DNA from 2 places in the Paenibacillus sp. J31R34 genome. Region 2 is predicted to be linked to the other one. Evidence: predicted binding sites of a transcription regulator. Region 2 holds the regulator's gene; the other holds the start of a gene.
The links. The regulator CtsR, encoded in region 2, represses protease genes until heat stress. The targets are predictions, from matches to a motif close to ATGGTCAATAAAGGTCAAACA.
Positions count from the first base shown of each region.

Region 1 (16,364 bases), on a different contig from region 2:
GCAAGAAAGCAGCTGCCATATTGTAAAATATGGTTTGATCGTCAAAACCATAAAAAGCCGCTCCGACCTTACGGTCGAAAGCGGCTAAATTTCGCAGTTGATTAAACTACTACAGTTTTACTACGTTTTCAGCTTGTGGTCCGCGGTTGCCTTGAACAACGTTAAATTCTACGCGTTGTCCTTCTTCCAGCGTTTTGAAGCCTTCGCCAGTGATTGCGCTGAAATGTACGAATACATCGTTGCCGCCTTCAACTTCGATGAAGCCAAAGCCTTTCTCAGCGTTAAACCATTTAACTGTACCTTGTTGCATTTGTAAAACCTCCAAAAATAAAATTAATATGCGCCTGTTTCGTTTTGAGAAACAAAAAATTCACACATTGAAAAAGGTCCATGACTGTAATGACACCCTTTTCAATATGTGAATTCAGGTCCATATCATCAATTGCTTTGAGTGTACTATACCCATATTCAAAAAGCAAGCGACAAGCTTAAATAATTTCTAAAGCTTGGCCCGCTGTACCAGCGCTGCTGTCCCTCTGTATGAGGGGCAGCGCCGATGCAAGGGACTTTACAACTATTTTGTTTTATTTACGTTTTTTTCTAACAAAAGCAGCCGTTGAATTGCCGCCTCCGTTTTTCTTCTTGCGCTTCCTCTTAGCCGCGTCTCCGCCTGCTCCAGCAGCGTCTGGGGAAGCCTGCCCACTAGGATTCGCGCCGCTTGGCGCTGAGCCTGGCTGCGCCGCCTGGCGACGCTTGCCGCCTTCAAAGCCACGGCCAGCTCCGTCGCTTCGCTCGCCGCCATCGCTGCGACGGCTGCCTCCTCTAATCGGCAGCCCCCACATATCCGTGCGCGGCGCGCCTTCGCCGCCGCGCCCTTCGCCTCGATCCTGCGGCTCCGCCCGCACGATCCGCTGCGTCTGCTCCGCCGGCGCAAAGCTGCCGCCAGCGTCGCCCTTGCGCCCGCGGCGCGGCGCGTTCCCGCCGCCGCTTGCGCCTGGCGCAGCTCCGCGCCCAGCGCCCTTGCGCTGGCGCTTCGCGCCTTGGCCGGCTCCGCCGGCCTGAGCAGCTGAGTTCCACCACAGCTGCTCCTCACCAGCGCCGCCATCCTGGCGCTGGCTCTCTCCTGCCGGACGACTTAGCGCGTCCGACAACCCCGGCCCGGCGCCTTCAACATCGCGCCGCTGCCACGGATTCTGCCCATTTCCGGCTTGAGCGCTGCTTTGCTGGCCGCCATCTCTCGCTCTGCCGCTGTTCGCTGCTCTTCCACTTTTTCCTGCTCTGCCTTGCCCTTCATTCCCCGCTCTAGCGCCTCTCACTCCGTTGCCTGCTCCAGAGCCTTGCGCTCCATTGCCCGCTTTGGCGCTTTTGCCGCCCTTGCCTTTAAAGCCACCGTAGCCGCCATTTGCGCCTTTGCCGCCAGCACCGGTACTATCGCCCTTCGCACTAGTGCCGGTGCCCGCACCGCCACCGCTGCTGCGTCCGCCTTTGTTAAAGCCGCCGCTGCGCCCGCGCCCGCCGCGCGAAGCGCCGAACCCGGCATCAGCGATGCCTTTAAAACCGCCGCGAGGCTTCATATCGACCATTTCAAAATCAATCGTATGGTCATTCATATTCACATTGCCAATGCGGATTTTCACCTCATCGCCAATTCGGTATACCTTGGAGGTACGTTCGCCGATGAGCACCATATGCTGCTCTTGGAAGTGGTAATAATCATCCGTCAGATCGCTCAGACGAATAAGCCCCTCCACTGTATTATCCAGCTCGACAAACATCCCAAAGCTCGTAACACTGCTGATGATGCCATCGAATTCCTCGCCGATTTTATCCAGCATGAATTCGCATTTTTTCATCTGCTCGGTGTCACGCTCAGCATCAGCAGCTACCCGCTCGCGCTCAGACGAATGCTGCGCAATATCCGGCATGCGGGCAGTCAGCGCCTCATTGCGCTTCTCGCTGAGCGCTCCGCCGCCTTCCAGCACCTCACGAATGACGCGGTGGATCACCAAATCCGGATACCTGCGAATAGGCGAAGTGAAATGCGAATAAAATTCCGCAGCCAGCCCGAAATGTCCCAAGCTTTGCGCATCATATTTCGCCTGCTTCATCGAGCGAAGCATCACAGTGGAAATAACCGTTTCTTCCTTCGCGCCTTTAATTTCCTCCAGCAGCATTTGCAGTGCACGCGGATGAACCGAGTTGCCTTTGCCCTTCACAACATAACCGAAGTTCGCGGCAAACTGCATGAAATGCATCAGCTTCTCCTGATCCGGATCTTCATGAATTCGATATAGGAAAGGAACACGCAGCCAGTGGAAATGCTCGGCAACCGTCTCGTTCGCCACAAGCATAAATTCCTCAATGATCTGCTCTGCGACGGAACGATCCCTTTTCACAATATCGACAGCCTTGCCCTGCTCATCGACGATAACTTTGGATTCCTGAAAATCAAAATCAATCGCGCCCCGCTTCATCCGCTGCTTGCGAAGCTTCATCGCCAGCTGCTCCATGAGCGTGAACATATCCAACAAATCGGCGTAGCGCTCCTTAAGCTCGGTCTGCGGCTCCTCTTCGTTTGCAGTGAGCAGCTTGCGCACATTCGTATACGTCATGCGCTCCTTCGTACGAATAACACTCGTAAACACATCATGGCGCACGCGTTTCAGCGTTTTGGCATCAAACTCCATCTCGCAGGATAACGTCAGCCGATCCACCTGTGGATTGAGCGAGCAAATGCCGTTCGACAAGCGATGCGGCAGCATTGGAATAACGCGGTCAACCAAATAAACGCTGCAGCCTCTGCGGAAAGCTTCCTGATCCAGCTCGGAGTTTTCACGCACATAATAGCCCACATCCGCAATATGGACGCCCAACAAATAATTGCCGTTATCCAGCACCTTCACATGTACGGCATCATCGAGATCCTTGGCATCCTCGCCATCAATCGTCACGATGACCTCATCCCTCAGGTCACGACGTCCCTGCTGAATAATTTCTTCCTCCGTTATGGAATCTGGCGCTGCTTCCGCTTCTGCATCTACCTCTTCCGGAAAGCCTTCCGGCAGCTGATGCTTGCGAATAATCGACAAAATATCAATGCCCGGATCATCCTTATGACCGAGAATTTCAATAATTTCCCCTTGCGCCGCTGAACGGCCTTCCGGATAGGTTACGATGCGCACGACAACCTTTTGTCCGGATACGGCACCTTTAAATTCATTTTTGGCGATGAAAATATCACGGTTAATTCGCTTGTCATCCGGTACAACAAAGGCATACACTTCATGGCTTTCAAAAGTGCCGACTACCTGTGTAACCGCTCTCTGCACAATACGGACAACCTCGCCCTCCAAACGGCCACCCGCTTGGCTCTTGGACGTCACACGCGCAAGAACAATGTCGCCATTCATCGCGCTGAGCTGATCATTGGCATGAATGTAAATGTCAGGATGCTCTTTGTCATCAGGAAGCAAGAACGCAAAGCCTTTCGCATGGACCTGCAATTTTCCGCGCAGCAAATTCATCCGTTCCGGAACGCCGTAACGGTCATTGCTCGTACGAAGGATTTTACCGCTATCCTCCAGTTGGGTAAGCAGCTGCAAAAAAGCTTTAAAATCAACAGCCTCCATCACGCCGAAATGCTGCTCCAGCTCCTGATAAGTCATCGGTTTATAAGCGGTCTCCCGCATAAAATCAAGCAATTCCTGCTCTTGTATCATTAGTTTCCTCGTCACCTCATATACCGGAGGCCATTCTATCAGCACTTGCAACCGGTTGATAGATTATTATATATCATTTAGTATACACGAAATTACCCAATCGCATCCGCGAAACAACAAAAAAAGTGGAGGAAACTCCCCCACTTTTCGCATGCAAGACAGAATATTACTGTTGTACGACGTAAGCAACAACGAGCGACAGGACGAAAAATCCAACAGCCAGTGCAATCGTCAAACGCTGCAGGAACAAGTCCAAACCACGCGCTTTCTGTTTGCCGAACAAATGCTCAGCGCCACCACTGATGGCTCCGGACAATCCCGCGCTTTTACCTTTTTGCAGCAATACGACAGCAATTAGGCCAACCGAAAAAATAACCAGTAGTATTTTCAAAGCTATATCCATTCAATCCACCTCCAGCATAGGAGCTCCATTAAAACATATAAAATGATTGTATCACAGCGATTTGCTGAAAACAATACTTTGCTGTTTAACCCTTACATTTCCTGTTAACGGCTACCCTTTTGCTGGCTGCGGACCTTGAATAAGCCTTTGCATAAAATGAAAGCTCATCTCTGCGCTTTTCAGCGACGTTTCCGTAAACTGCTGCTGCTCGATAATGATATATTTTACTCCCGATTGCTTAACCACCTCATACAGCTCGGAGTAGCCCACATCCCCTCTCCCAAGCTCCGTATCCTTGCGCCCCACCTGAAAATCTTTAAAATGGACAAGCGGCAGCCGATCCGAATAATACCTCACGTATTCAGCAGGATCATAACCCGCCATGTAAATCCAGCCTAAATCCAGCTCTGCTTCCATTAGGTCTTCGGGCACAAGCTCCAGCAGGTGGACATATAGCGGCTTGCCTTCAACCTTTTTCCAATCCGCATCGTGGTTATGCAGGCATAGCTTAATGCCCTGCTGCTTCGTTTGCCAAGCACATCGCTCCAAAATCTCTGCCAAATATTTTATATCGTCCATTTTCGGCACTTCTGGCACAGGAACCCATGGCACGACCATATATTTGAGCCCCAGCTCATTCGCATATTCAACCTGCTTCTCGAAATCTGAAGGGATTTTTTTCGAATTTTCAAAATTAAGCGGAACATGGGCGGACGGAGCCACAAGCCCCAGTGAATCCAAACGTTCTTTCAGCCTTCTTGCCGGTGCGTGAAAATAACCCCCGAATTCGACCGCCTTATAGCCGATCTCAGCTACCTTGTCCAGCGATCCCAATAGATCGCTTTCTGTAATATCCCGCAATGAGTACATTTGCAGGCTTAGCACTTGTTTTTCCATAAAATAACACCTCCTTTTCTGCTCAAATCCAGCAACCATTTATAAAACAGGCTCGTCATTAGAGGTAACCAAGGTGAAACGGCTGTCGCCGTCCTCTGGCGGCACAGCGCGTTTCAGTCCGGGAAATATAGAGAAAGGATGGCGAAATCATATCCTTTCCTATATTTCAAAAAACGTGTTTGGATTCGCACATTACTTATGCAGAGGGGGATACTGCTATGTTTATTATCATTTGTTTAGCCGGGATTATCCTAACCATGATTGTTCTCAAAAAAGCGGGTGCCTTATACATTTACTCCAAAGGTGTCTTCATTTCCGTCATCCTTACGCTCATAGCTGCAATAGGTCTTTCACAAAATTATTTGTACAGTCTGGTTCCCACATTTGAGGACGGTATTGCGGTTTCTAATTTTATTGCTTATTGGATTATAGGGGATAATGGCTGGTCGGTTCGGCTGTTTCAGCAGTATTCGGAAGGTTCGTTATTGCTTGCTATTGGCTTGCTGGTTGTCTACATTGTTGTGCATCGTGTGGAGTTGGCTGTTGGACGCAAAACGGCGCAGCGATAGGTGGAAGGCTGCTGAAAAGGATCTGCGCTGCGTAAAAGGGTTGGGGTTCGATCGCTGTTGCCCTTGGAAATCGCTGAACAATAACTGCTTTAGCGGTAGATTTCCAAAGACAAATGCGAACGCTGCGCTTCTCCACCCCAACCCTTTTACTCCGCTTGCCTTTTCAGCAGCCTTTCACCCTTTTACATACCAAAAACCCCTGCTCCACAATATTTGTGGGCAGGGGTTTTTAAGTACAATAAAGCTTATTTGCATTGATACTTGCTCACCTTGAAAAGGTCAGAATCAGAGTACTGGCTGATCACCATGAGCAAGTAGTCATTGGTTTAGGCTTATTTGAAGTTTTTAAGGTTGTAGAATGCGGATTTACCAGCGTATTGAGCTGTAGCACCAAGTTGGTCTTCGATACGAAGCAATTGGTTGTACTTCGCTACGCGGTCCGTACGGGATGGAGCACCTGTTTTGATTTGACCAGCGTTTGTTGCAACTGCGATGTCAGCGATTGTGCTGTCTTCGCTTTCGCCGGAACGGTGGGAGATAACCGCTGTGTAACCAGCGCGTTTCGCCATTTCAATTGCATCGAAAGTTTCAGTAAGGGAACCGATTTGGTTAACTTTAACCAGGATCGAGTTGCCCACGCCTTTTTCAATACCATCAGACAGACGCTCAGTGTTTGTAACGAACAGATCGTCACCAACAAGTTGAACTTTGCCGCCCAATTTTTCAGTAAGCAATTTCCAGCCATCCCAATCGTCTTCGGAGCAGCCGTCTTCGATTGTGATGATTGGGTATTTATCAACCCATGAAGCAAGCAGATCAACGAATTCAGCAGGCGTGAAGGATTTTCCTTCGCCTTCCAGGTGGTATTTGCCATCTTTGAAGAATTCAGTCGAAGCTACGTCCATACCAAGGAATACATCAACGCCTGGCTTGTAGCCTGCGCTCTCGATAGCGGAGATGATTGTAGTGATTGCTTCTTCGTTCGAACCAAGGTTAGGAGCAAAGCCGCCTTCGTCGCCTACAGCTGTGTTCAGGCCTTTGTTTTTCAGAACCGATTTCAGGCTGTGGAAAATTTCAGCGCCGATACGAAGAGCTTCTTTAAATGTTGGAGCGCCAACTGGCAGAACCATGAACTCTTGTACGTCGATGTTGTTGTCCGCGTGCTCGCCGCCATTGATGATGTTCATCATTGGAACTGGCAAAACTTTAGCGTTGAATCCGCCCAGGTAAGTGTACAGGGATACGTTCAGTGCATCAGCAGCAGCGCGAGCTACAGCCATCGATACAGCAAGAATCGCATTAGCGCCCAGCTTAGCTTTGTTCGGCGTACCGTCAAGCTCGATCATTTTGCGGTCGATAGCTACTTGATCAAGAGCGTCCAGACCAATGATTTCAGGAGCGATAATCGTGTTAACGTTATCTACTGCTTTTTCTACGCCTTTACCAAGGTAACGGCCTTTGTCGCCATCACGAAGCTCAACAGCTTCGTATGCGCCAGTGGATGCGCCGGATGGAACGATAGCGCGGCCTTGGCCACCGGATTCTAGGGATACTTCTACTTCTACTGTTGGATTACCGCGGGAATCCAATACTTCGCGTGCATATACGTCAACGATAATAGACATGTTTGAACACTCCTCTTAGTTTGATGATTGTTGTTACTTCTGAATCAGGGAAATGCCCGTCATCTCTGCCGGCTTGGAAAGCTGCATCAGATCAAGCACCGTAGGTGCAAGGTCTGCCAAAATTCCGCCTTCACGCAGCGTTGCTCCAGCAACCGTCACAATGCAAGGCACTGGGTTGGTTGTGTGCGCCGTGAACGGACGTCCGTTTGCATCAAATACCATATCGGCATTACCATGGTCAGCTGTAATAATACATACGCCGCCTTTAGCAAGCACCGCCTCAACGACTTGACCCAAGCATGCATCCGTTGCTTCTACCGCTTTGATTGTCGGCTCCAGCATGCCGGAGTGACCCACCATATCCGGATTGGCAAAATTCAAGATAATTGCATCATGCTTGTCTGCTTCAATCTCGCTGACCGCAGCTGCTGCCACCTCATAAGCGCTCATTTCCGGCTGAAGATCATACGTTGCTACTTTAGGCGAATTGATCAAAACGCGAGTCTCGCCCGGAAGTTCATGATCACGACCGCCGCTAAAGAAGAACGTAACATGCGGATACTTCTCAGTTTCCGCAATGCGAAGCTGCTTCTTGCCGTTTTGCACAAGCACTTCACCAAGCGTATTATCGAGGTTTTTCGGCGAATAGGCCACAAAACCGTCAATCGTTTCGCTGAATAGCGTCAAGCATACGAAATACAAATTTTTCGGAGCATGCTCCCCACGTTCAAAACCGCGGAAATCTGCGTTCGTAAACACTTGTCCCAGTTGAATCGCACGGTCTGGACGGAAGTTGAAGAAAATAACCGCATCCTCCGACTCTACGAGACCTACCGGTTTACCATCCTCACCTACGATAACCGTTGGCATAACAAACTCATCATAAACGGATTTCTCGTACGATTCAACTATCGCCTTAAGAGGGTCCGTATAATGCGGACCTTCGCCATACACCATAGCGCGGTATGACTTCTCTACCCGCTCCCAGCGTTTGTCGCGATCCATCGCATAATAACGTCCTTGTACCGTAGCAATTTTACCTACGCCAACCTCTTCGATCTTCGCGATTAGCTGCTCCATGTAGCCTTTTGCGCTATCCGGGGCAACGTCGCGGCCATCAAGGAATGCATGGATATAGACATCTTCCAGGCCTTCCTTTTTTGCCAGGTCAAGCAGAGCAAACAAATGCGCAATGTGGCTGTGTACGCCGCCATCGGATAGCAGGCCGTATAAGTGAAGCTTCTTGCTATTTGCTTTTGCATGGCGCACAGCGCCAAGCAGTGTTTCATTGTCGAAAAACTCGCCGTCACGGATCGACTTGCTGATGCGAGTCAAATCCTGATAGACGATGCGGCCTGCTCCGATGTTCAAGTGTCCAACCTCGGAGTTGCCCATTTGTCCATCTGGCAAGCCTACCGCTTCACCGCTCGCTGTCAGCTGCGTATGAGGGTAAGTCGACCAGTAACGGTCGTAGTTAGGCTTTTTCGCTTGGGCAACTGCATTGCCTGTAACGTCATCGCGCAGACCAAAGCCGTCAAGAATAATTAATGCAACTGGAGCAGCCATCTTACTTGGCCCCCTCGATCAGTGCGATATAGGAAGCAGGCTCAAGGCTAGCTCCGCCTACAAGCGCGCCGTCGATATCTTGCTGACCCATATATTCAGCAACATTGTTAGGTTTAACGCTGCCGCCGTATTGGATACGAACCGCTGCTGCTGTTGCATCGTCATAAAGACCTGCAATTACGCTGCGGATATAACCGATAACGTCCTGTGCATCTTCAGAAGTCGAAGATTTGCCTGTGCCAATCGCCCAGATAGGCTCATAAGCAACGACTACTTCAGCTGCTTGAGCTGCGGACAAGCCTTGGAATGCCGCTACCGTTTGCACGTTGCACACATTTTTGGTTTCGCCAGCTTCGCGCTCTTCAAGCTTCTCGCCTACACATACGATAGGAGTCAGATCATGCTTGAATGCTGCATGTACTTTTTTGCCAACGATTTCGTCAGTCTCAGCAAAATAAGCACGACGCTCGGAGTGGCCGATAATAACATATTTCACGCCCAGATCTTTCAGCATCACGCCGCTGATTTCACCAGTGAATGCGCCATTGTCTTCGAAATGAAGATTTTGTGCGCCAATCGCGATAGTCGTTCCTTTAGCTGCTTCAACAAGGGAAGGAAGTGCTGTGAATGGCGCGCAGATAACGCTCTCTACGCCATCAACCTCTGCTTTGCCTTTCACATCTGCGAAGAAGGAAGCTGCTTCAGAAACCGTTTTGAACATTTTCCAGTTGCCTGCAATAATTGGTTTTCTGCTCATATATATACCCTCCTGTACTGTATGGGTTGCTTATTTATCGTTAAGTGCTTCAACGCCCGGCAATACTTTGCCTTCCATGAATTCCAGGGAAGCGCCGCCGCCAGTAGAAATGTGGTCCATTTTGTCAGCAAGACCGAATTTCTCAGCCGCTGCAGCTGAATCGCCGCCACCGATAACGGTGTAGCCAGCTGTTTCTGCACATGCTTTCGCTACTGCTTGTGTACCATGGGAGAAAGGCTCGATTTCGAATACGCCCATAGGTCCGTTCCAAACAACCAGCTTGGAGTTTTTGATCGCTTCAGCGTAGATTTCACGCGTCTTAGGACCGATGTCGATGCCTTCCCACTCAGCTGGAATGCCGTCAACTTCAACGATTTGCGTGTTGGCGTTTTTGCTGAAATCATCAGCGACAACGATATCAACTGGAATGAGGAAGTTTTTGCCGAGCTTTTTAGCTTTTTCAATGAACTCAAGCGCCAGATCAAGCTTCGAATTATCAACCAGCGATTTGCCGATTTCATGGCCTTGTGCTTTGAAGAACGTGTAGGACAAGCCGCCACCGATAATGATGTTGTCAGCAATTTCAATCATTTTGTTGATAACGTCAATTTTATCCTTAACCTTCGAACCGCCTACGATAGCTGTGAAAGGACGCTCAGGGTTGTTCAGCGCTTTGCCAAGAACATCAAGCTCTCTCTCCATCAATAGACCGGAAACAGCCGGCAGGTGATGCGCAATGCCTTCAGTCGAAGCGTGTGCACGGTGTGCAGCGCCGAAAGCGTCATTTACGTAAAGATCAGCAAGCTCAGCGAAAGCTTTCGCCAGCTCAGCATCATTTTTCTCTTCGCCCGCATGGAAACGAACGTTTTCAAGCAGCAATACATCGCCATCATTCAAAGCCGCGATTTGCGCTTTAACATTTTCACCGATCGACTCATCTGCTTTTACTACCGGTTTGCCAAGCAGCTCAGACAGACGCGCTGCCGATGCAGTGTGGCGAAGCTCTTCTACAACTTCACCGTTCGGGCGGCCCAAGTGGCTTGCCAAAATAACTTTCGCGCCTTTTTCGATCAAGAAGTTAATCGTAGGAAGCGTCTCACGGATACGCTTGTCATCGGTAATTTTACCATCTTCGAGCGGTACATTGAAATCGACGCGTACGAATACCCGTTTGCCTGCTACTTCTACGTCACGAACACTTTTTTTAGCCATGAATGTAACCTCCTGATATTAGCGTGCAAAGCTTGTCATCATCTATATTCAAACAAAAAGAAGCGTTCCCTCTTTATCAAAAGAAGGAACGCTCCCTCTTGGCTCGCGGCCAGAAGGCTCGCGAACCTGAAGCCGCGCTTCGTCGTGAAGACAAAATCGCGCCCCCTGTTAAGGTTTCGCTTGAATCGCATACGATGCCCCGGGAGCGCCGCGGATTAAGCGTATCCCGCAGCCGGTGCAAGACCGGCCTGGGACGTAAAGCGTTCCATGTAATTGTGGGGGATATTTCCCTTGTTCTTACAGACCTTTGCTTGCGATATAAGCAGCGAGATCAACTACGCGGTTCGAGTAGCCCCACTCGTTGTCGTACCAAGAAATAACTTTTACCATGTTACCTTCAACAACCATAGTCGACAAGCCATCGATTGTGGAGGAAGCTGGGTCATGGTTGTAGTCGCTGGAAACAAGCGGAAGCTCGTTGTAGTTCAAGATGCCTTTAAGTGCGCCTTCGGAAGCTTCTTTCAGAGCAGCATTAACTTCTTCAACTGTTACGTTAACTTTCAGCTCAGCTACCAGGTCAGTTACGGAAACGTTAGGTGTAGGAACACGCATAGCCATACCGTTCAGTTTGCCTTTCAGCTCAGGAAGTACAAGCGATACTGCTTTAGCAGCGCCAGTGGATGAAGGAATGATGTTCTCAGCAGCTGCACGAGCACGACGAAGGTCTTTGTGCGGTACATCCAGAACGGATTGGTCATTTGTGTACGAGTGGATCGTTGTCATCATGCCTTTAACGATGCCGAATTTATCGTTCAATACTTTTGCAAACGGAGCAAGACAGTTCGTTGTGCAAGAAGCGTTGGAGATGATTGTGTGAGCAGCTGCATCGTATTTATCTTCGTTAACGCCGATAACGACAGTGATATCTTCGTTAGTAGCAGGAGCGGAGATGATAACTTTTTTAGCGCCGCCTTTAAGGTGAAGCTCAGCTTTTTCTTTAGCTGTGAAAATACCAGTGGATTCAACAACGATTTCAGCGCCTACAGAAGCCCAAGCCAGGTTTTCAGGGTTGCGCTCAGCGAAAACTTTGATTTCGCGGCCGTTAACTACGATCGCGCCTTCTTTAGCTTCAACTGTAGCATCAAGAGTACCGTGAGTTGTATCATATTTCAAAAGGTGAGCCAGTGTAGCTGTGTCTGTCAAATCGTTTACTGCTACGATTTCTACATCAGCGTTGTTCAGAGCTGCGCGGAATACGTTACGACCAATACGACCAAATCCGTTAATACCTACTTTAACCATTGTTGTTTCCTCCTAGAGTGTTTTGGGATAAAAAATATATTTCAAGACATTTCGCATGCCGGGTGCCATTGTCTCGCACGGCGCGAAGCATCAAGATCACTTGCCAAGGTGAAACGGCTGTTGCCATCCTTTGGTGGCGCGGCGCGTTTCAGTCCGAGAAATATAAGCGGAGTATAAGCGTGAAACTTATACTTTCTTACTATTTCAAGCAAAAACGACTTCATCGTCCTTCTAGGACGAGCGAAGAGCTTTGTCGGAGAAATATAAGTCCTATTTATAAGCTGCAACTTATAAATTCTTATATTTTTATGGAGCTGAGCCTTCAATAATCGAAATGATTTCTAATGCGGCAGCCTCATCAGTAACTAAAACATCATTGTGTCCAAAGCGCATAACTGCTGCGATCGCTTCGCCTTTGCTTTTGCCTCCGGCTACTCCAATAACAACTTCAGTCTTAACAATATCCTCGAGCCGTAGTCCTACCGTCGGCATCTTGTGAACCACTTGCCCGCTGCGATCAAAATAAAAACCGTAGGCTTCCGCAAGTGCCCCCTCCGCTTCAATACCCTGCATCGTCGCCTCATCAAGCTTCCTGCGCCGAGCCATCACCATAGCGTCTCCGATGCCGTGCACGACAATACGCGCCCTGCGGATCACTTCTATAATGTCCTGGATATTCGGTTCCTGCATAATGGGAGCATAAGCTTCCTCTCCAAGATGATCAGGAACGTGAAGCAGCCGATAATTGGCACCTGTCCGCTTCGCCATGGTGGAAGCAATCGTATTCGCCTGATAATCGACGCTTTCGCCTAGTCCGCCTCTTGCAGGCACGAACCAATTGGTTTTAAGCGGCGCCACGGCCGAAAGCTGATTTGCCACCTGAGCAGTCGTCGTACCGCCTGTAACGGCAATGACGTCGCCTTGCTCCATCGCTTTGCGCAGTACCTGTCCTCCTGCTCTGCCGAGTTCCCGCTTCGTCTGCGCGGATACATCAGAATCGCCGGCCACAACAACAACCTGGCTCAGCCCAAAATAACTTCTGATCTTCTCCTCAAGCTCCGACAAGCCGAAAATCGTCTGCACAAAAGGCTCAAACTGTTCCAGCAGTTCTTTGCCGGGTTCACTGATCCTCATGCCGGAGGCATGAATTTCAAGCAAGCCCTGTGACTTTAGAAAGTCCGTTTCTGCTCGCAGCACCCTCTCCGTCATACCCAACGTTGTCGCAAGCGTTCTGCGGCCGATTAGATCAGAGAGCATAACCTGGTGCAGTATCCTGTAGCGCTTCCTCATCACGTCGAGCAAATCTGGCAGAAGCTGCTGCTGCAATTCAATCATCTGGCGCATCTTCTAATTATTCACTCCACCCGTACTAAGTTAAGCGAAACTGATACTCATGCATTACGGTGGACACGAAACGTCCCATGCTTTCGTTTTAAGTCCCACCTCTATTTTACCGAACTTGATCTAACATTTCAAGTCAACAATTTCGTATGAAACCGTTTACCGACACGATTTTATCAAATTTATTTTTGATAGCTGGCTTGATTTCTATTCGTATTTAACCTATACTAAATCTTGCTGTTACTTTTATACATGCGCCCGTGGTCCAATGGATATGACGTAGGCCTCCGGAGCCTGAGATCTAGGTTCGATTCCTAGCGGGCGCGTTCTGATTAACCGATAACGATTTGCAGCGAGCAGTAGGCGTTTATGAAGCCTATTATGTGGCCACCCTGATGAAAGGGTGGTTTTTTTATTTCGTTTTTTAGCTATGAAACGGCATGCGTCCGAGAAAAATCTGATTTGTCTGACTATCTTTGACTTTTAACGTTTCATCCGCTATTATGATGTTACGGCAATATCAATCTTGTTATTTTTCGGAGGAGGTTTACAGGATATGAATTTCGTCCCTATGGTTATTGAGCAAACTAATCGCGGAGAGCGCTCCTACGACATCTATTCCCGGTTATTGAAGGATCGTATTATCTTCTTGGGCTCGGGCGTCAATGACGTTGTAGCCAACTCCATCATCGCACAGATGCTGTTTCTGACAGCAGATGACCCTGAGAAAGACATCTCCCTTTACATTAACAGCCCTGGCGGTTCGATCACCTCGGGTATGGCAATCTATGATACGATGCAATACATCAAGCCTGACGTATCCACCATTTGTGTAGGTATGGCAGCATCGATGGGCGCTTTCCTGCTTGCAGCAGGCGCCAAAGGCAAGCGTTACGCGCTTCCGAACAGCGAGGTTATGATTCACCAGCCGCTGGGCGGCGCTGAAGGCCAAGCGAGCGACATCGAAATCCGTGCTCGCCGCATTATCAAAATGCGCGACCACCTTAACGGAATCCTGTCCGAGCGCACAGGCCAACCGCTTGAGCGCGTTGAGAAGGATACCGATCGCGACTATTTCATGAGCGCCCAAGAAGCTTGCGCGTATGGTCTGGTTGATAAGGTTATTGAGAAAATCTAAATCATCCATCATTCATATGGGTGCATAACAAAACAAACCCGGTTCAGGCGAACCGGGTTTGTTTTGTTATGCACTCTTTTACAATATGCTTATATTTCAAAAAAAACCGCCCTGGATCACTCTGATCCAAAAGGCGGCATGGCCAAAAGATATGGTTATGAGCAGACGAGTCCCTGCTGCATAAGGCTTCTTATTGGTTCTCGAGCTCTTCCTTGCTTACCAATGCAGCTAAAGCGTTTACAGCCTGTTCTGCGTCCGAACCTTCCGCACTTATGAAAACTTCAGTGCCCGAACTGATTGCCAAGCTCATAATTCCCATAATCGATTTGGCATTCACTTTCTTGTCGTCTTTCTCGACGAATACTTCAGATGAAAATTTATTAGCTTCTTGTACGAATAATGCTGCAGGTCTTGCATGAAGACCTGTTTTTAGTCGAACGACAACCGGAAGCCTTGTCATGGAAACCATACCCCCTATATCTTATTCAATCCTTAATTATGCCGATAATTTTAAACTCATTGTATCATTATACCATCGGAAACATGAAGTTAAAAGTTTAGCCGTTGCGTATTTTTTCAGCAAGTTCATCAATTTTGCGAAGCCTGTGGTTTACGCCTGATTTGCTCACTGACCCTTTGAGCAGTTCTCCAACTTCCTTCAAGTTCAGATCGGGATGCTGCAGGCGAATTTCAGCGACTTCCTTGAGCTTATCCGGCAAATTTTCAAGGCCTAGCTCGCGGTCCAGCAGTTTAATATTATCAATCTGCCGCACGGACGCGCCGATGGTCTTGTTCAGGTTCGCTGTCTCGCAATTGACGATTCGATTGACGGAATTGCGCATATCGCGCATAATTCGCACATCCTCGAATTTAAACAGCGCCTGATGAGCGCCAATAATGTTCAGCAGCTCAATAATTTTCTCGCCTTCCTTAATGTAAAAAATAAAGCCTTTCTTCCGCTCGATGCAGCGTGCATTCAGCTCGAACTTATTGGCTAGCTCCACTAATGAGCCGCAATACTCCTCATACATCGAAGAGATTTCCAAATGGTACGAAGAACCCTCAGGGTTATTCACTGAACCTCCAGCAAGGAAAGCACCACGCAAATATGATCGTTTGCAGCAAGACTTCTTAATCATCGTCTTATCAATTCCGGAGTTGAATACGAAACCCTCAGATACGATATGAAGCTTGCTTAATATAGATTGTACCATTGTTGGAATACGTACGATATACACATTGTTCTTTTTCAGCCGCATTTTTTTCCGAACCAACAGCTCGGTGTGTACCTCAAAGTGCCTTTTGACCAGAGAATAAATACGACGGGCTATTGCAGCATTTTCTGTTGAGATGTCCAAAATGACTTTGCGGCTGGATAAGCTGACAGAACCATTCATCCGAATGAGCGCGGAAAGCTCTGCAAGCTCACAGCAGGAATCCGCTTCAATAAGCGTAAGTTCCTTTTTTGTTTGTGCCGCAAACGACATGGTTTGTCACCTCTTTCTAATCATCCAGTTTTCCACTAGCTTATAAATATGATGGCTTAGACGCTCGGCATCATGCCTTAGAAACGTCTGGAATAAAACAAAACGATCCGCAATAACCTCGCAGCCCTTGCTGCGAATAGCTTCCAAATCAATAGCGACGGGCTTCGCGCCCATCTCTGCGTATTTGGCTTCCACTTGCGGTGAAATTTCACCATTGTTCACAATGACATAATCGAATAATTGCAGGCCGATATGGGCCTCAATCGCATTCATATGATCCGATACCGTATAATTGTCCGTCTCACCCGGCTGCGTCATCACATTGCATACAAACAGCTTGACGGCGCA
Region 1 is NZ_JBXENU010000008.1:338,910-355,273, forward strand. Features, by position in the region: gene AC50YG_RS22690 (cold-shock protein) at 110-310, opposite strand; gene rnr (ribonuclease R) at 585-3,719, opposite strand; gene secG (preprotein translocase subunit SecG) at 3,886-4,122, opposite strand; gene AC50YG_RS22705 (sugar phosphate isomerase/epimerase family protein) at 4,234-5,019, opposite strand; gene AC50YG_RS22710 (hypothetical protein) at 5,238-5,588, shown strand; gene eno (phosphopyruvate hydratase) at 5,921-7,213, opposite strand; gene gpmI (2,3-bisphosphoglycerate-independent phosphoglycerate mutase) at 7,247-8,779, opposite strand; gene tpiA (triose-phosphate isomerase) at 8,781-9,536, opposite strand; gene AC50YG_RS22730 (phosphoglycerate kinase) at 9,567-10,748, opposite strand; gene gap (type I glyceraldehyde-3-phosphate dehydrogenase) at 11,046-12,050, opposite strand; gene AC50YG_RS22740 (sugar-binding transcriptional regulator) at 12,357-13,394, opposite strand; tRNA gene AC50YG_RS22745 (tRNA-Arg) at 13,646-13,717, shown strand; gene clpP (ATP-dependent Clp endopeptidase proteolytic subunit ClpP) at 13,948-14,529, shown strand; gene AC50YG_RS22755 (HPr family phosphocarrier protein) at 14,720-14,989, opposite strand; gene whiA (DNA-binding protein WhiA) at 15,087-16,016, opposite strand; gene AC50YG_RS22765 (gluconeogenesis factor YvcK family protein) at 16,023-16,364, opposite strand, start outside.
Region 1: clpP (ATP-dependent Clp endopeptidase proteolytic subunit ClpP) is a predicted target of CtsR. The motif match lies at 13,855-13,875, and genes of this name have one in related genera.

Region 2 (16,364 bases):
CACGCGTTCCCATCCCGAACACGACCGTTAAGCCCTCCAGCGCCGATGGTACTTGGACCGCAGGGTCCTGGGAGAGTAGGACGTCGCCAAGCACGAGAAGCCTGTCGCAATCATTGCGGCAGGTTTTTTGTTGTCTTGTAAAAGAGTTAGACAATCATATAGTGAAAATGCTGTGCACAACTTATCTACAGCCGTGGATGAGGTGCATAGTATTTTTTTGTGGCGTGTATAAGTCCGTGTTAGCGCGGTTGTTCACATGTGGGTAAGTTTGATCGGCGTTATATGAACATAATGTAAACACGAGTTATGCACATTCGTTCACTTTTTATGCACAGCCTGTTTATAAATAGGACTGATCTAGGCTAGTCGGGTATAATTAGTGCTTTTTCGCATCATGCTAGGTAGTAGCCTTGTGCATAATAGCTTGTGGATGAATAGTCAGAAAATTAAGATTCCATCTCTTGACCTTTCTTAAATTTTGCGTATAATAAAGTTAAAGTCAAAGAAAGTCAAAGTCAGTTGGAGCTGCATATGAATAAGCGTAAGCTTGTGCTCCATGCAGTACCAGGGAGGTTGGTGATATGCGAAACATTTCCGATCTCATTGAACAGTATTTAAAAAATATGCTGCAGGAAAGTACGGAAAGCTCGGTGGAAATACAGCGCAATGAGCTGGCTGAGAAATTTTCGTGCGTCCCTTCCCAGATTAATTACGTGATTAGTACGCGTTTTACGCTGGAGAAGGGTTACATGGTCGAATCGAAGCGTGGAGGCGGAGGTTATGTCCGGATTCAACGGGTAGAGCTGCCAGCTTTGCAGACGATTCAGTTTCATATTCGGCAGACGATTGGAGATTGCGTGGAGCAGAGCGTCGCGGAAGGGCTGATTTATCAGCTTGAAGAAGCGCTGATGGTCACGAAACGCGAGGCGCAGCTGCTGCGTGCAGCAATTGATCGGGAAACCATTGCCGTCAAGCTGCCGCTGCGTGATGAGCTAAGGGCCCGTTTGCTGAGAGCGATGCTTATATCGCTTCTGGTTAAGTAACTTTACCGTGCTTATCGCGCATGGAAAGGGGTGATACGTCTTGATTTGTCAGGAATGCGGCAAGAAGCCGGCAACGCTTCATTTTACGAAGATTGTCGGTGGAGAGAAGACGGAGTTTCACATTTGTGAAGCTTGTGCGCGTGAACGGGGAGAAGGTATTCCGGGAACGGCGAATGGCTTCTCTATCCACAGCTTGCTGTCGGGTCTGCTTGATTTTGATCCATCTGGAACATCGGGTTCAGCAGGGACGAAGCCTTGCCCAGTCATACGCTGTGACGAATGCGGATTTACTTATGCGCAGTTCAGCAAGATCGGACGCTTTGGCTGCAGCGCCTGCTACAAACATTTTTCAGATAAGTTAGATCCGCTGCTTAAAAGGGTACATGGTAGTACGGTGCATACGGGGAAAATTCCGAAACGCTCCGGAGGGCAATTGCAAAATAAACGAGAACTTGATCAGCTCAGACGCGAGTTGTATGATCGTATTGAGCAAGAAGAATTTGAAAGTGCGGCTCAAATCAGGGATCGTATTCGTGAGCTTGAGCGTAAAATAGCAGAGCTGTAAGTCGTGAAGTAAGGAGGATACCTCTTGGAGAGTCGTCGTTTTTCAGAGCAAGCGTTAAGCGATTGGATGAAAGGGGATGGTCCAGAGTCAGATATCGTGATCAGCAGCCGTATACGCATTGCCAGAAATTTGAACCATCACCCGTTTCCGTTGCTCGCTACGAAGGAGCAGTCGCTTGAGGTTATGGAGCAGCTGGCTGCTATAGGGGCATCTGGAAAGCTCGAGCCTATCGGCCAGTTTGATACCATCGTGTTAGCCGATCTTACGGAGCTGGAGAAGCGTGTATTAGTCGAAAAGCATTTGATTAGCCCTAATCTGGCTAATGAATCTCGAGGCGGAGCCTTCATCCTCAGCGATAATGAATCGGTGAGCATTATGATTAATGAAGAAGACCATCTGCGAATTCAATGCCTATATCCGGGTTTTCAAATTCAGGAAGCTTGGACGCTGGCGAATCGGATCGATGATATTTTTGAAGCGGAGACCGAATATGCTTTTGATGAGAAACGCGGTTATTTAACGACTTGCCCGACCAACGTTGGAACAGGCATTCGCGTATCCATTATGGTACATTTGCCGGCTCTCGTGCTATCATCGCAAATCAATCGGATTTTGCAGGCAGTCACGCAGGTAGGACTCGCGGTTCGCGGATTGTATGGCGAGGGCAGTGAAGCGCTTGGCAATGTGTTTCAAATCTCGAACCAAATTACACTCGGTCAATCAGAGTCCGAAATTATTGACAACTTGTACAGCGTAGCCAGACAAATTATTGAGCATGAGAAAGCAGCTCGAATACGGCTTCTTGCTGAGTCTAAGCTGCGCATTGAAGATAGAGTAAAGCGGTCCTATGGGATTTTATCCTATGCGGCTATTATGGATACAAAGGAAGCGGCACAGCGGCTTTCAGATGTAAGGTTGGGCGTTGATCTGGGATTGCTGGATAATATAACGCCTCAAGTCATGAATGAATTAATGATTATGACGCAGCCTGGCTTCTTGCAGCAAGTATTTAAGGAAACGATGAATGCGGAGCAGCGGGATTATCGCCGGGCAGAACTTATTCGCAAGCAGTTGCGAAGTCAAATGGAACATGGGGGTGCGTAACGATGATGTTCGGAAGATTCACGGAACGGGCACAGAAGGTGCTTGCATTGGCGCAGGAGGAAGCGGTTCGTCTTGGACATAACAATATTGGTACAGAGCATATTTTACTTGGACTGATTCGTGAAGGAGAAGGCATCGCCGCGAAAGCGCTGATTGGACTTGGCCTGGGCCTAGAGAAAATCCAGGATGAGGTTGAGGCTTTGATCGGAAGAGGGCAGGAGCAGCCTACTAACATTGCCTATACGCCACGTGCGAAAAAGGTCATTGAGCTCTCTATGGATGAAGCGAGAAAGCTCGGCCATACGTATGTGGGCACGGAGCATATTTTGCTCGGACTCATTCGTGAAGGCGAAGGTGTTGCAGCCCGCGTGCTGAACAATCTCGGCATCAGCCTGAATAAAGCACGCCAGCAAGTGCTGCAATTGCTTGGCAGCAGCGAAGCAATCTCCAGCAACCATGGCGCTCCTTCTAATGTGAGCACGCCAACGCTGGACGGACTTGCCCGCGATTTGACCTCCTTTGCTAAAGAAGGCAATCTCGATCCGGTTATTGGCCGCAGTAAGGAAATCGAGCGCGTTATTCAAGTGCTTAGCCGCCGGACGAAAAACAATCCTGTTCTCATCGGGGAACCCGGCGTTGGTAAAACGGCGATTGCCGAAGGACTGGCACAAAAAATTATTGCAAACGAAATTCCGGAAACGCTGCGCGACAAACGCGTAATGACACTTGATATGGGCTCTGTCGTAGCTGGTACGAAGTATCGCGGCGAGTTTGAGGATCGTCTGAAAAAAATTATGGATGAAATCCGCCAAGCCGGCAATATCATCCTGTTCATCGATGAGCTTCATACGCTGATTGGTGCAGGAGGAGCTGAAGGCGCGATTGATGCTTCGAATATTTTGAAGCCGGCGCTAGCACGTGGCGAGCTGCAATGTATCGGCGCGACTACGCTGGATGAATACCGCAAATACATCGAGAAGGATGCTGCGCTGGAGCGCCGTTTCCAACCGATTACGGTTGATCAGCCTTCGCCAGAAGAAGCGGTACAAATTTTGTACGGCCTGCGCGATCGTTATGAAGCCCATCACCGGGTGAAAATTACCGATGAAGCAATTGTTCAAGCGGTTAAGCTGTCCGACCGCTACATTACGGATCGTTTCCTGCCGGATAAGGCGATCGACCTGATTGATGAAGCGGGCTCGAAAGTTCGCCTCAACTCGTATACGATTCCGCCAAACCTTAAGCAGTTGGAAAACCGTCTGGAGGATATCCGCAAGGAGAAAGACTCCGCTGTTCAAAGTCAGGAGTTTGAGAAAGCGGCTGCGCTTCGCGATACCGAGCAGAAGATGCGCGAAGAGCTGGATATTACGAAAAACCAATGGAAAGAAAAACAAGGACGTACGGATTCCGAAGTGACACCTGAGGATATTGCACAGGTAGTAGCGAGTTGGACCGGCATTCCGGTAAGCAAGCTGGCAGAGGAAGAAACCGAGCGTCTGCTGAAAATGGAATCCATTCTTCACGGTCGTGTCATCGGCCAGGAAGAAGCAGTCAAAGCTGTATCGCGCGCGATGCGCCGTGCTCGTGCTGGCCTGAAGGATCCAAAGCGTCCGATGGGTTCATTCATTTTCCTCGGTCCAACGGGTGTAGGTAAAACCGAGCTTGCTCGTGCGCTTGCAGAAGCGATGTTCGGCGATGAAAATGCGATTATCCGCATCGATATGTCGGAATATATGGAGAAGCATTCGACTTCCCGTCTCGTTGGGGCGCCTCCGGGATATGTTGGTTATGAGGAAGGCGGTCAATTGACCGAGAAAGTACGCCGTAAGCCTTATTCGGTTGTATTGCTCGATGAGATTGAGAAAGCTCACCCAGAAGTATTCAACATTTTGCTGCAGGTGCTGGAAGATGGTCGTCTGACTGATTCTAAAGGCCGTGTAGTCGATTTCCGCAATACGCTGATCATTATGACGTCGAACGTGGGCGCGGATCAAATTAAACGGAATTCTTCGCTGGGCTTCACTGCGGTTCACGACGCTGGTCGTGACTTCATCCAAATGAAGGATAAAGTAATGGCTGAGCTTAAAAAGAGCTTCCGCCCTGAGTTCCTGAATCGGATTGACGAAACAATCGTGTTCCATTCGCTGGAGCAGGAGCATATCGCCGAAATCGTGACTTTGATGTCCGACGATCTGCGCAAACGCCTGCGTGAGCAAGATGTTGACTTCTTGCTGACCGACGCAGCGAAAGCATTTTTGGCGAAGGAAGGCTTTGATCCGCAATATGGTGCGCGTCCACTGCGTCGTGCGATTCAGAAGCATATCGAGGACCGGTTGTCCGAGGAGCTGCTCATGGGCAGCATTCAAAAAGGTGACCGATTCACGATTGATGAGAAAGATGGCGCTTTGACGGTTACAAAAGCGGAGCCTCTTGATTTGGAGAAGGCATCCGAAGAGCCGGCAGCTAAATCATAAAAAAAGTGAGGATGCTGCACAACTGATCACAGCTTATCAGCACAACCGATGAGCTAGATTTATGCAGCTTGGCACAACAAAAGAAAGCTTCCAGAACCCGTGAACATGACGGATTCTGGAAGCTTTTTTATGTGCTCGGCAGATGGATTCTATTCTTTTTTATTTGACAATGAGAATCATTATCGTGTATCTTATAAAGAGTAGGCGATACTTTAACGATAAACTCTTTCATATAAAAAGACAAAGAACGGAATAGATGACGGAAGGCGGTAATAGGGTATGGGTTTGCATGCGGCCAGAATAACGGCTGAAGAGGCGTCATATTTATCAAATGAATATATTAAGCAGTTCGTTAGAGCAGCGCATATGGATTTTGACAAGGTAAAGCAAATGCTGAATGAAGAGCCGGAGCTGCTGCACGCTGCCTGTGACTGGGGCGATGGTGATTGGGAAAATGCGCTAGGCGCAGCCGCTCATGTCGGGCGCAGGGATATTGCACTGTATTTGCTGGAGCGTGGAGCAAGACTTGATTTGTTTGCTGCGGCGATGTTAGGAAAGCTGGAAGTGGTTCATGCGATTTTAAGTGACGACCCCTCGGCGAAAGATGCCATTGGCTCGCATGGTATTCCGCTCATCGTTCATGCCAAGATGGGTGGCGAGGAGTCGCGCAGCGTTTATGCTTATTTGGAAAGCCTTCAGGCTTGATAGGAGGAGTAACATCATGATCGTGGTCACGAACACCATTAAAGTTAAAAAAGGGCACGGGGAAGCCGTAGCCGAGCGATTCCAGCATACGAAGGGAATTGAGCTTTCTCCCGGCTTTATCCGGATGGAAGTGCTGCTTATGGAAAACTTGGTGGACTATGATGAGCTGAGAGTGGGCACTACATGGGAAAATAAAGCGTCGTTTGAAGGCTGGGTCAACAGCGACTCCTTCCGTCAGGCCCATGCACATCGTCAAAAGAAGGCAGGCGAAGGCTGCCACAGCCAGCAAAATGAAGTCATTATGCTCGGTTCTCAGCTTTCAACCCATCGCGTTATTGTGGCGCGGCAAGCGGCTATTCAAGCTTAAAGGATAGCGTATATAGGTTGTCTTTTTCAGAAAGTTCCCTTCTTCCTCATAAGGATGACAGGGAACTTTCTTGCGTATAAGGAAGTAGGGGTTTATACAATCCACATTAAATGGTAAACTTTTAATGATAGTGTTTTTTAGTAAAAGGAGCCGGACATGGCAAAAATAAAAACGAAATTCGTATGCAATGAATGTGGAACAGAGTCGCCAAAGTGGATGGGCAAATGCCCAGGGTGCCAGTCATGGAATTCCATGATTGAAGAGAAGGAAACCGTTGTCAAGACGCAGGGAGTCGGTTTGCGTGTTGCGCAAACGAAAGAAAAGCCACAATCGATCATACATATAGAGAGCGGGAAGGAACCGCGCATTGAAACGAGCTTGAAGGAGCTCAACCGCGTACTTGGCGGAGGCGTTGTGCCGGGCTCCCTTTTGCTGGTAGGGGGCGACCCCGGTATCGGAAAATCCACGCTGCTGCTGCAAACCTCGCATGCACTGGCAACGAAGGGATTGAAGGTTCTCTATATTTCGGGTGAGGAATCGGTGCGGCAAACGAGGCTAAGAGCGGATCGGCTTGGTGCGCTGACGGAATCCTTGTATGTGCTTTGCGAAACGAACATGGATCATATTAACGAGGCGATTGAATCGGTGGACCCCGATTTTCTTGTTATTGACTCTATCCAGACGGTTTATGATCCGGGTGTTCAATCAGCGCCGGGCAGCGTATCCCAGGTTCGGGAATGCACAGCGCATTTCATGCGAGTAGCCAAAATCAAAGGGATTGCAACGGTGCTGGTCGGGCATGTGACGAAGGAAGGCGCCATTGCCGGGCCGCGGATGCTGGAGCATATGGTCGATTGCGTGCTGTATTTTGAAGGTGAGCGTCATCACACCTACAGGCTGCTGCGCGCGGTGAAAAACCGGTTCGGGTCAACGAATGAGATTGGAATTTTCGAGATGGGCGAGGAAGGCTTGCGTGAGGTGCTGAATCCTTCTGAGTTGTTTTTATCTGAGCGTCCGCTTGGCGTAGCAGGTTCTATTGTTGTTGCGAGCATGGAGGGAACCCGTCCTGTATTGGTGGAATTGCAGGCGCTGGTGGCGACGACGAATTTCCCATCACCGAGGCGCATGACGGCTGGGCTTGACCATCATCGCATGGCGTTGATCATTGCTGTGCTTGAGAAGCGAAACGGCATGTTTCTTCAGACGCAGGATGCTTATTTGAATGTAGCAGGCGGCATTAAGCTGGATGAGCCAGCCGTTGATTTAGCAGCAGCGGTATGTCTCGCTTCCAGCTTTCGGGATGCGCCAACGAGACCTTACGACGTTGTGTTCGGAGAAGTTGGTCTGACAGGCGAGGTGCGTGCTGTTTCGCGTGCTGAGCAGCGGGTAAAGGAAGCCGAGAAGCTGGGCTTCAAACGCGTTATTATGCCGGAGAGAAGCTTGAAGGGCTGGAAGCCGCCGGCATCTATTGAGATCATTGGTGTAAACACCGTAGCGGAAGCGCTCTCGGCAGCACTAGGATAGGGGGAAGATGATGAAGGAACAGAGCCAGCTAGAAACGATGAACCAGCTTTTGCAGCTAGTCGCGCCCGGTACCCCGTTCCGTGACGGCTTAGAGAACGTGCTGCGGGCGAAGACGGGGGCATTAATCGTTGTCGGATATAGTCCTGAGGTGATGGAAGTTGTAGATGGAGGTTTTTCCATCAATTGCGACTTCTCGCCCAACTATTTGTATGAGCTTGCGAAGATGGATGGTGCGATTATTTTGAGCGAGGATATGCGGCGGATTTTGTATGCGAACACGCAGCTTATTCCGAATAGCTCCATTCCGTCGATTGAGACGGGAATCCGCCACCGTACTGCGGAGCGGGTAGGCAAGCAGACGGGTAAGCTTGTCGTATCCATTTCGCAGCGCCGAAATATTATTACGCTGTATCAAGGCAATTTGCGGTATGCGCTCAAGGAAATGGGCAACATTTTGACCAAAGCGAATCAGGCGATTCAGACGCTGGAGAAATATAAGGCGGTGCTGGGCCAATCGTTTAAAAATTTGTCCGTACTTGAGTTCGAAGAGTTGGTCACTCTGCAGGAGGTTGCTCATGTCGTGCAGCGTGTAGAAATGGTGCTGCGCGTTAAAATGGAAATTAAGCGTTATGTGACCGAGCTGGGAACGGAAGGACGCCTCATTGCCATGCAGCTGGAAGAACTGGTCGATGGTGTGGATGAGGATGCTTGGTACTTGCTGAAGGATTATGCGAAAGACAATTCAGATGAGAAAATTCGGGAAATCCGGGTGGCGATGAAAAAACTGAGCTCGGATGAGCTGCTCGATGCTTCGCCATTTATCCGCCTTCTAGGCTATCCGCATACCGCGTCTATGGCGGAAGAATCCATTTCACCGCGGGGCTATCGTCTGTTGAACAAAATCCCGCGCTTGCCGCTCATTATTATGAATAATCTGGTCGAGCGCTTCGCAAGACTGCCGCATATTATGATGGCGACAATCGGTGAACTGGATGATGTTGACGGAATTGGAGAAGTCCGGGCGAGGGCAATCAAGGAAGGTTTGAAACGGATCCAGGATCAAATGTTCATTGACAGGCAAATCTAAATCCCATACAATTGATGGAATGTGAACGGCCCGATCATCATACATTTGTGTTTGGTCTTAGGGCATAGTAGAGAAGAGGTGGAACAGATGATTATAAAGTCAATACCGAGCCTTTTCACGGTGGGGAATTTGTTTCTTGGCGTAATCGCCATTATTATGGTGTTTAATGAGAAACCTGAAATTGCAGCGATGATGGTTATTATCGCAATGCTGCTTGATGGCGTAGATGGCAGAGTGGCACGTGCGCTTAATGCACAGAGCGAATTTGGCAAGGAGCTCGATTCGTTATCCGATGTTATTTCCTTCGGAGTAGCTCCAGCGTTCATTATGTATGTAGTCGCTTTTCAGGATTTAAATACAGCAGTGGCTTGGATAATTACCGCGTTATTCCCGATTTGCGGGGCTTTGCGGCTGGCTAGATTTAATGTTGTAACGAAGACGCCAAGCGGTTATTTCATCGGGCTGCCGATTCCAGCAGCTGGTGGTGTTTTGGCAACGCTGGCTCTATTCAAAAATGATATTTCGGTTATTGTGCTGTTAATCAGCACGCTTGCTCTTTCCATTCTTATGGTGAGCACGGTTCGTTACCCGAATTTTAAGAAGTTTGGCATTCCGAAGAGCGCGATTTGGGTCGTGCCGATTATCGTCGTGTTTTCGCTCGTTATCGGTATTTGGTTCAATCAATATTTGTCGAAGCTGATTTTCATCCCTCTTCTGCTATACGCGCTGTGGGGCTTAAAAAAAAACGTTGATCGGCGCATAAAACCGCGCAGACGTAAAAACAAGCATGCGGAGCTAAGCGAGGAGCAGGTGCAATCGGAGACGATTGCCTAGCGTGCAGCTAGCGCAGAAGCATTTTTCATCAATACACAGGAAACAACAAACAAGCTGTAAACCATGTAAGCGTGGTTTACAGCTTGTTTTGTTGTTGAAATGGGCTGTGTCGCCAAAGGACGGCGACAGCCGTTTACGCTTGGCATCTTGCATCATTATGTGGAGGTAGCAATGGCTTTGCAGGCATTCGCTTTACGTTAAATTAAATAGGCCAAGCGTTGAGCATTTGTCATACTCATCAGCGATGACTTCATCCAACTGGATATCCAGCAGATTGCACATCGCGGTCATGTAGAACAGGTTGCGTCCGAGATCGGCCTTAAGCACATCGCGGCAGTGCTCGCATAGCTCACCAGAAAGGTGGCTTTGCAATGTTTCTTTCGCGCTCTTCAGGTTCGGTTCATCGGAATAGTGCTGCTTGCGGGCCGCAAGCTCAATGCAGCCGCAGTCGGTCACGGCTTTCGTTACCGCACGATTGACGGACGTTCCAGCCTGCCCAAACTTTGACATTACATCTAGCAGGCTCCGATGCCTTAGCAGTAACTCGGATACTTGCTGTTGAAATTGATCCAATGTTGGTGCGCTCATCGGTTACACCTCTTTCATCAACTTTAGCAACTTCTGATCTTGTTTCCATTATAAGCTTACTTGGTCCGCATTTCAAAATGAAAAATCATTCACCTTTGACGGTTAGAGTGTTCCCAATTGGAACATAATTGTAATGGAGGTGGATGAATATGGTAAGACGTATCATTCAATTAATTGGAATAATGTTAGGTGCAATGGCAGGACGCGAGCTTCACAGCATGACCAGTTTATCGGGATTATGGGCTGAGCCATCTATTGGGATGCTTGAGCATTCCGGCACTTATTACATGAATGTCGGAATCGGCGCATTGTGCGGGGTCATTCTCGCGACCTTGGCAGCAAATCCGCTCATTCGTTTAATGCAGCGTGGGGCGGAGCAGACTTCGGCCATGCCGGTCAAGGATTTGCTTGCTGGTGCAGCGGGATTGTTCGTAGGGCTGCTGCTATCGGTGCTGCTGTATCCGGCGGTGTCGGACATAGGAGGCATGGGTGTTATGCTGCCGGCCATTATGGCACTGTTCTTTGGCTATCTGGGCGTGCGAATTTCCTGGAACAAGCGGGATGAGCTGACAGAAAAGCTCATTGAGTTGTGGAACCAGCGCAAAGCGGCTCCCGCTATTGATGAGACGAGCGGCTTCGAGGAGCATAAGATTTTGGATACGAGCGTTATTATTGATGGGCGGATCGCCGATATTTGCAAAACCGGCTTTATCGAGGGAACGCTGGTCATTCCCGAATTTGTGCTGGAGGAGCTGCAGCATATTGCCGATTCTTCGGACTTGCTCAAGCGCAACCGCGGCCGCCGGGGGCTGGATATTTTGAACAAAATCCAGAAAGAGCTTGATGTGCGTGTGCTTATCTATGAAGGAGATTTTGAGGAAATCAGCGAGGTGGACAGCAAGCTGGTGAAGCTGGCTAAGGCACTGCATGGCAAAGTGGTGACGAATGATTTTAACCTGAACAAGGTGTGCGAGCTGCAAGGTGTGTCCGTCTTGAACATTAATGATTTGGCGAATGCCGTGAAGCCCGTAGTTTTGCCAGGTGAAGAAATTATTGTGCAGGTCATTAAAGACGGCAAGGAGCATGGACAAGGTGTCGCTTATCTCGATGATGGCACGATGATCGTTGTGGAGGGTGGACGCGAATACATCGGCACGACGATGGAAGTGCTTGTAACGAGCGTGCTGCAAACGTCTGCGGGACGGATGATTTTCGCCAAGCCGAAGCTGTTGGAAAAAGCACAGTAAAAAAGGTATGATAGAGGGGATACAATACCTTCACAGAGATTTGAGGGGAATACGACATGGGGGCAAAATGGGGAGTTGTCGTCGTCGCGGCCGGACGCGGTTCGCGAATGGGGACAAAAGAAAGCAAGCAGTACCTGGAAATGCAGGGCAAGCCGATTGTTGTACATACGCTTGAGCTGTTCGCTTCGCTCGATAACCTTGCAGAAATAATCGTCGTTGTCGGCGCTGATGATGTGGGGCGAGTAGAAGAGCTGGTCAGCCGCTATGGCATCGCCAAGGTGAAGGCGGTTGTCGCAGGAGGCAGCGAAAGGCAGCATTCGGTGTACAGCGGCATTCAGGCGCTTTCGCCTGGTATAGAGTGGGTCATGGTGCATGATGGCGTGCGGCCGCTTGTGACGGCAGCTGCGGTCGGCACCTGCTGCTCCGTGGCGGAGCGTGTGGGTGCAGCCGTGCTGGCCGTGCCTGTGAAGGATACGATTAAACAGGTGGGCGATAACGGCTTGATCGTTTCGACGCCTGACCGCCGAAGCTTGTGGGCGATTCAAACGCCGCAGGCTTTTCGTCGTGAACTGCTTGTGCATGCGCATGAGCAGGCCCAAGAAGAGGGGTTTCTGGGGACGGACGACGCGATGGTTGTCGAGCGAATGGGTGTACCGGTTGCCGTAGCGGAAGGCGATTATACAAATATAAAAATTACGACGCCTGAGGATTTGCCATGGGCGGAGTTTTTGCTCGCGAAGCGGGAGAGAGGGGAAGGCTGACTATGATTCGTGTAGGACAAGGCTTTGACGTTCATCAATTGGTAGAAGGCAGGCCGTGCATTATCGGCGGTGTAACTATTCCATATGAAAAAGGGCTGCTGGGGCATTCCGATGCTGACGTGCTGCTGCATGCGATTAGCGATGCGATTTTGGGCGCATTGGCGCTTGGCGATATTGGGAAGCATTTTCCCGATACGGACCCTGAGTTCAAGGATGCCGATAGCTTGAAGCTGCTTGTACATATATGGGGACTCGTCAAGGAGCGCGGCTATAAGCTTGGCAACATTGACTCGACGATTATTGCGCAGCGTCCCAAGATGCTGCCTTATATTCCGCAGATGGCGGAAATTATCGCAGAAGCCTTGGAGGCGGATGTGTCCCAGGTGAATGTGAAGGCAACGACGACGGAGCAGCTCGGCTTCACTGGGCGCGGCGAAGGAATCGCGGCGCAATCCGTTGTTTGCTTGATTAAAGATGTGATATAATCGCAATAATTTTTTGGCGCTGGGATGGGTGGAACGGAATGAAAGTGGGGCTTCGCTGTAGCCGCTGCGCGGGCAGAATGTTCTTACGATCGCCATTGCCCCTGAATTTAATTGAATTAGACTGCCTAGCCGTATAAATTCAGGGGCAAAAGCGAGCGCTTCGCTTCTCCAGAATCATTCTGCCCACTCCGCTCCTGCTGTCCGCTATTCATTCGAAGTTCTCTCTCCTCCAGCTTGGGGCTGGGAGAGGAAGACAATATTGCTTTCGCTGATGATTTATCTAAAGTATTTATCCAAAGTACGAAGCTAAAGATACAGTAAAAGTAATTTGTTTAAGGTGAGGCGAAGTTTATATTTAAGAAACGCAGCTGGTTTTTTTTGAAAGAAAGCTTAGCAATAGCTGATTTACTGCACTGATGTAAGAAGTATGGTGAAAAAGTCGTAGTGGAGAGAAAAGGGGTTGCTGGAGAAACGGCAGTGTTCGCTTTTACCCTTAAGTTTCAACGGCTGAGCCGCTTAAATTGGAAGAAACTTAAGGGTAATGGCGATCGGAAGCAGGCTCTTTTCGCGCAGCGCAGACTCTTTTTCACCTTACTTCTTTATGAATCAGGCTGTACAAAGGCGCAAGGCTGCAAGCGACTGCGACTAGGGAGGGGCAAGAAAACAATGACACAAGAAATTCGCGTGCGTTATGCACCGTCGCCGACGGGGCATCTGCATATTGGCAATGCAAGAACGGCCTTATTCAATTATTTGTATGCCCGCAATTTGGGTGGAAAGTTTATTATCCGCATCGAAGATACGGATGTGAAGCGCAATATTGCCGGCGGAGAAGAAAGCCAGCTCACTTATTTGAAATGGCTCGGCATTGACTGGGATGAAAGCATCGACGTTGGCGGCGACTACGGTCCATACCGTCAGACGGAGCGTCTTGATATTTATGAAAAGTATTGGCAGGACCTGCTGGATCGCGGCCTCGCTTACCGCTGCTACTGCACCGAGGAGGAGCTGGAGCGTGAGCGCGAGGAGCAGACGTCCCGGGGCGAAACACCGCGTTATTCCGGACTGCACCGCAATCTGACGGATGAGCAGCGCACAGCATTCGAGGCGGAAGGCCGCGTGCCAAGCATACGTTTCCGCGTGCCGGAAGGCCGCACCTATAAATTTGATGACGTCGTAAAAGGCGAAATCAGCTTTGATACGGCGGAGACGGGCGATTTTGTTATTGTGAAAAAAGATGGCATCCCGACCTACAACTTTGCGGTTGCGTTGGATGACCACCTAATGAAAATTAGCCACGTCCTGCGGGGCGAGGACCATATTTCCAATACGCCGCGTCAATTGATGATTTATGAAGCATTTGGCTGGGAACCGCCTCGCTTTGGCCATATGACGCTGATCGTTAACGAAAACCGCAAAAAGCTAAGCAAGCGCGATGAGTCGATCATCCAGTTTATTGAGCAATACGATTCGCTAGGCTATTTGCCAGAGGCGATGTTCAATTTTATTACGCTGCTCGGCTGGTCGCCGGAAGGCGAGCAAGAGATCTTTACGCGTGAGCAATTGGTTGAAGTATTCAATGCTGAGCGTCTCAGCAAAAGCCCTGCCGTATTCGATACGCAAAAGCTGAGCTGGATGAACAATGAATATTTGAAAAAAACAGATCTGGCGCGTGTCGTCGAGATGTGTCTGCCGCATTTGGTTAAGGCTGGCCGCGTGTCTGAGCAACTGGATGAAGCTGGCCGCGCATGGGTGAGCAATCTCGTTGCTTTGTATCAGGACAAGCTGCGTTATGCAGCGGAAATCGTGCCGCATACGGAGCTGTTCTTCCAAGAGGCTGCCCAGGATGAAGAAGAAGCGACGACGGTTCTTGCAGAAGAGCAGGTGCCGATCGTGCTTGCTGCCTTCCTCGCACAAGTTGAAGCAACGCCAGCAGAGGCATTTGATGAAGGCAGCGTGAAGGCTTCCATTAAAACGGTGCAAAAGGATACCGGCTTCAAAGGCAAACAGCTGTTTATGCCAATCCGCGCCGCTTTGACCGGCCAGACACATGGCCCGGACTTGAATCAATCCATCGTGCTGCTTGGCCAAGCCAAAGTCATCGCGAGGCTGAACGAGCGATTGGGCCGCTAGGCTGGCTGTACGGGGAGCATGCCTTGGCGCGAGTATTCGCGCTGGGCGTACTCTTTTTCACCATATGGTTACGCCCGTACACAATGCCTCTTGTCACATAAGGGTGGATTGGGTATACTAGGGCTACTATTAGGAAGTTTACAGTTAACAAGCTATGAACAGGAAAAGTACGTTTTGCTGGATTTGCAGAGAGGACAACCGTCATTGCATCCAGGCCGGGTTACCCGCGGCTATTGGACAATGTAGCTGCAAGTTGTCTAATTCGGCGGGCGGAAAATTGCACCTGGGAGCTTTGTTCCGAGCCATAAGGCCCAGCAGCTGTGTTTTTGAATCGAAGGAGGCTTCGTTCGAGGGCAGCAGGTGAGGCGCTTGTGGGGTAGGCGGCAACGTAGGCCTGCGTTAAAGGCTTTGAGATGGATAGCAACTGAGCTATCTGGCAGCCACAGGTTGAAGCGGGCGAAGGCAGACATGCCAAAGCTTGCTGCGAGCGGCGCAGATAGGTGTTCAGGCTGTTCAAGCAGAGTGGGACCGCGATTGAACACACGCCTCTGCAGCATGCAAATGCTGTGGGGGCTTTTTTATATGGACATTCGGCAGCCAGCAAGGCAGGACTAAGAGGGGCAGCGGCCTGCTGGCTTGAGAGGAGATAAGCTGATGTTTCGCCATATTCGTTCAGATATTGAAGCGGTATTTGAAAATGATCCGGCCGCCAGAAGCCGTTTTGAGGTCGTCTTCACTTATTCCGGCCTGCATGCGATTTGGGCGCATCGGGCGGCGCACTATTTTTTTCGTAACAAATGGTTTACGGTTGCGCGTATCATATCCCAATTCAGTCGTTTTATGACGGGCATCGAAATTCACCCAGGGGCCACTATCGGCGAGCGGCTGTTTATTGACCACGGCATGGGCATTGTCATCGGAGAAACATGCGAGATTGGCAATGATGTCGTCATTTATCAGGGGGTTACGCTTGGCGGTACAGGCAAGGAGAAGGGCAAGCGCCATCCGACCATCGGCAATAATGTTGTCATTGGCTCGGGCTCGAAGGTGCTGGGATCGTTCAAAATTGGCGATAATTCAAATGTAGGCTCGAATGCGGTTGTGCTGCGTGAGGTGCCGGATAATTGTACCGTCGTTGGCAACCCCGGCAGAGTGGTGAAACGGAACGGTGAGCGGGTGAAGGACAGACTGGAGCACAACCAGCTGCCTGACCCAGTCATTGAAATGCTGCGGGATATGCAAAATGAAATTGATCGTTTGAAAACAGAGTTGAAAGAGCTCAGGGAGCCTGTAACTGGAGGGGAATATCGAAAATGACGTTACATCTATATAATACGTTGACCCGTAAGAAGGAAGCTTTTGAATCGCAGGAGCCGGGTAAAGTTAAAATGTACGTATGCGGGCCGACGGTATACGATTATATTCACGTTGGAAATGCAAGGCCGGT
Region 2 is NZ_JBXENU010000018.1:3-16,366, forward strand. Features, by position in the region: partial or broken rRNA gene rrf (5S ribosomal RNA) at 1-92, shown strand, start outside; gene AC50YG_RS30120 (CtsR family transcriptional regulator) at 582-1,043, shown strand; gene mcsA (protein-arginine kinase activator protein McsA) at 1,084-1,608, shown strand; gene mcsB (protein-arginine kinase McsB) at 1,633-2,712, shown strand; gene clpC (ATP-dependent protease ATP-binding subunit ClpC) at 2,715-5,186, shown strand; gene AC50YG_RS30140 (ankyrin repeat domain-containing protein) at 5,466-5,891, shown strand; gene AC50YG_RS30145 (antibiotic biosynthesis monooxygenase) at 5,908-6,258, shown strand; gene radA (DNA repair protein RadA) at 6,415-7,782, shown strand; gene disA (DNA integrity scanning diadenylate cyclase DisA) at 7,793-8,869, shown strand; gene pssA (CDP-diacylglycerol--serine O-phosphatidyltransferase) at 8,957-9,703, shown strand; gene AC50YG_RS30165 (DUF1573 domain-containing protein) at 9,896-10,291, opposite strand; gene AC50YG_RS30170 (PIN/TRAM domain-containing protein) at 10,441-11,538, shown strand; gene ispD (2-C-methyl-D-erythritol 4-phosphate cytidylyltransferase) at 11,595-12,299, shown strand; gene ispF (2-C-methyl-D-erythritol 2,4-cyclodiphosphate synthase) at 12,302-12,784, shown strand; gene gltX (glutamate--tRNA ligase) at 13,451-14,917, shown strand; gene cysE (serine O-acetyltransferase) at 15,572-16,234, shown strand; gene cysS (cysteine--tRNA ligase) at 16,231-16,364, shown strand, end outside.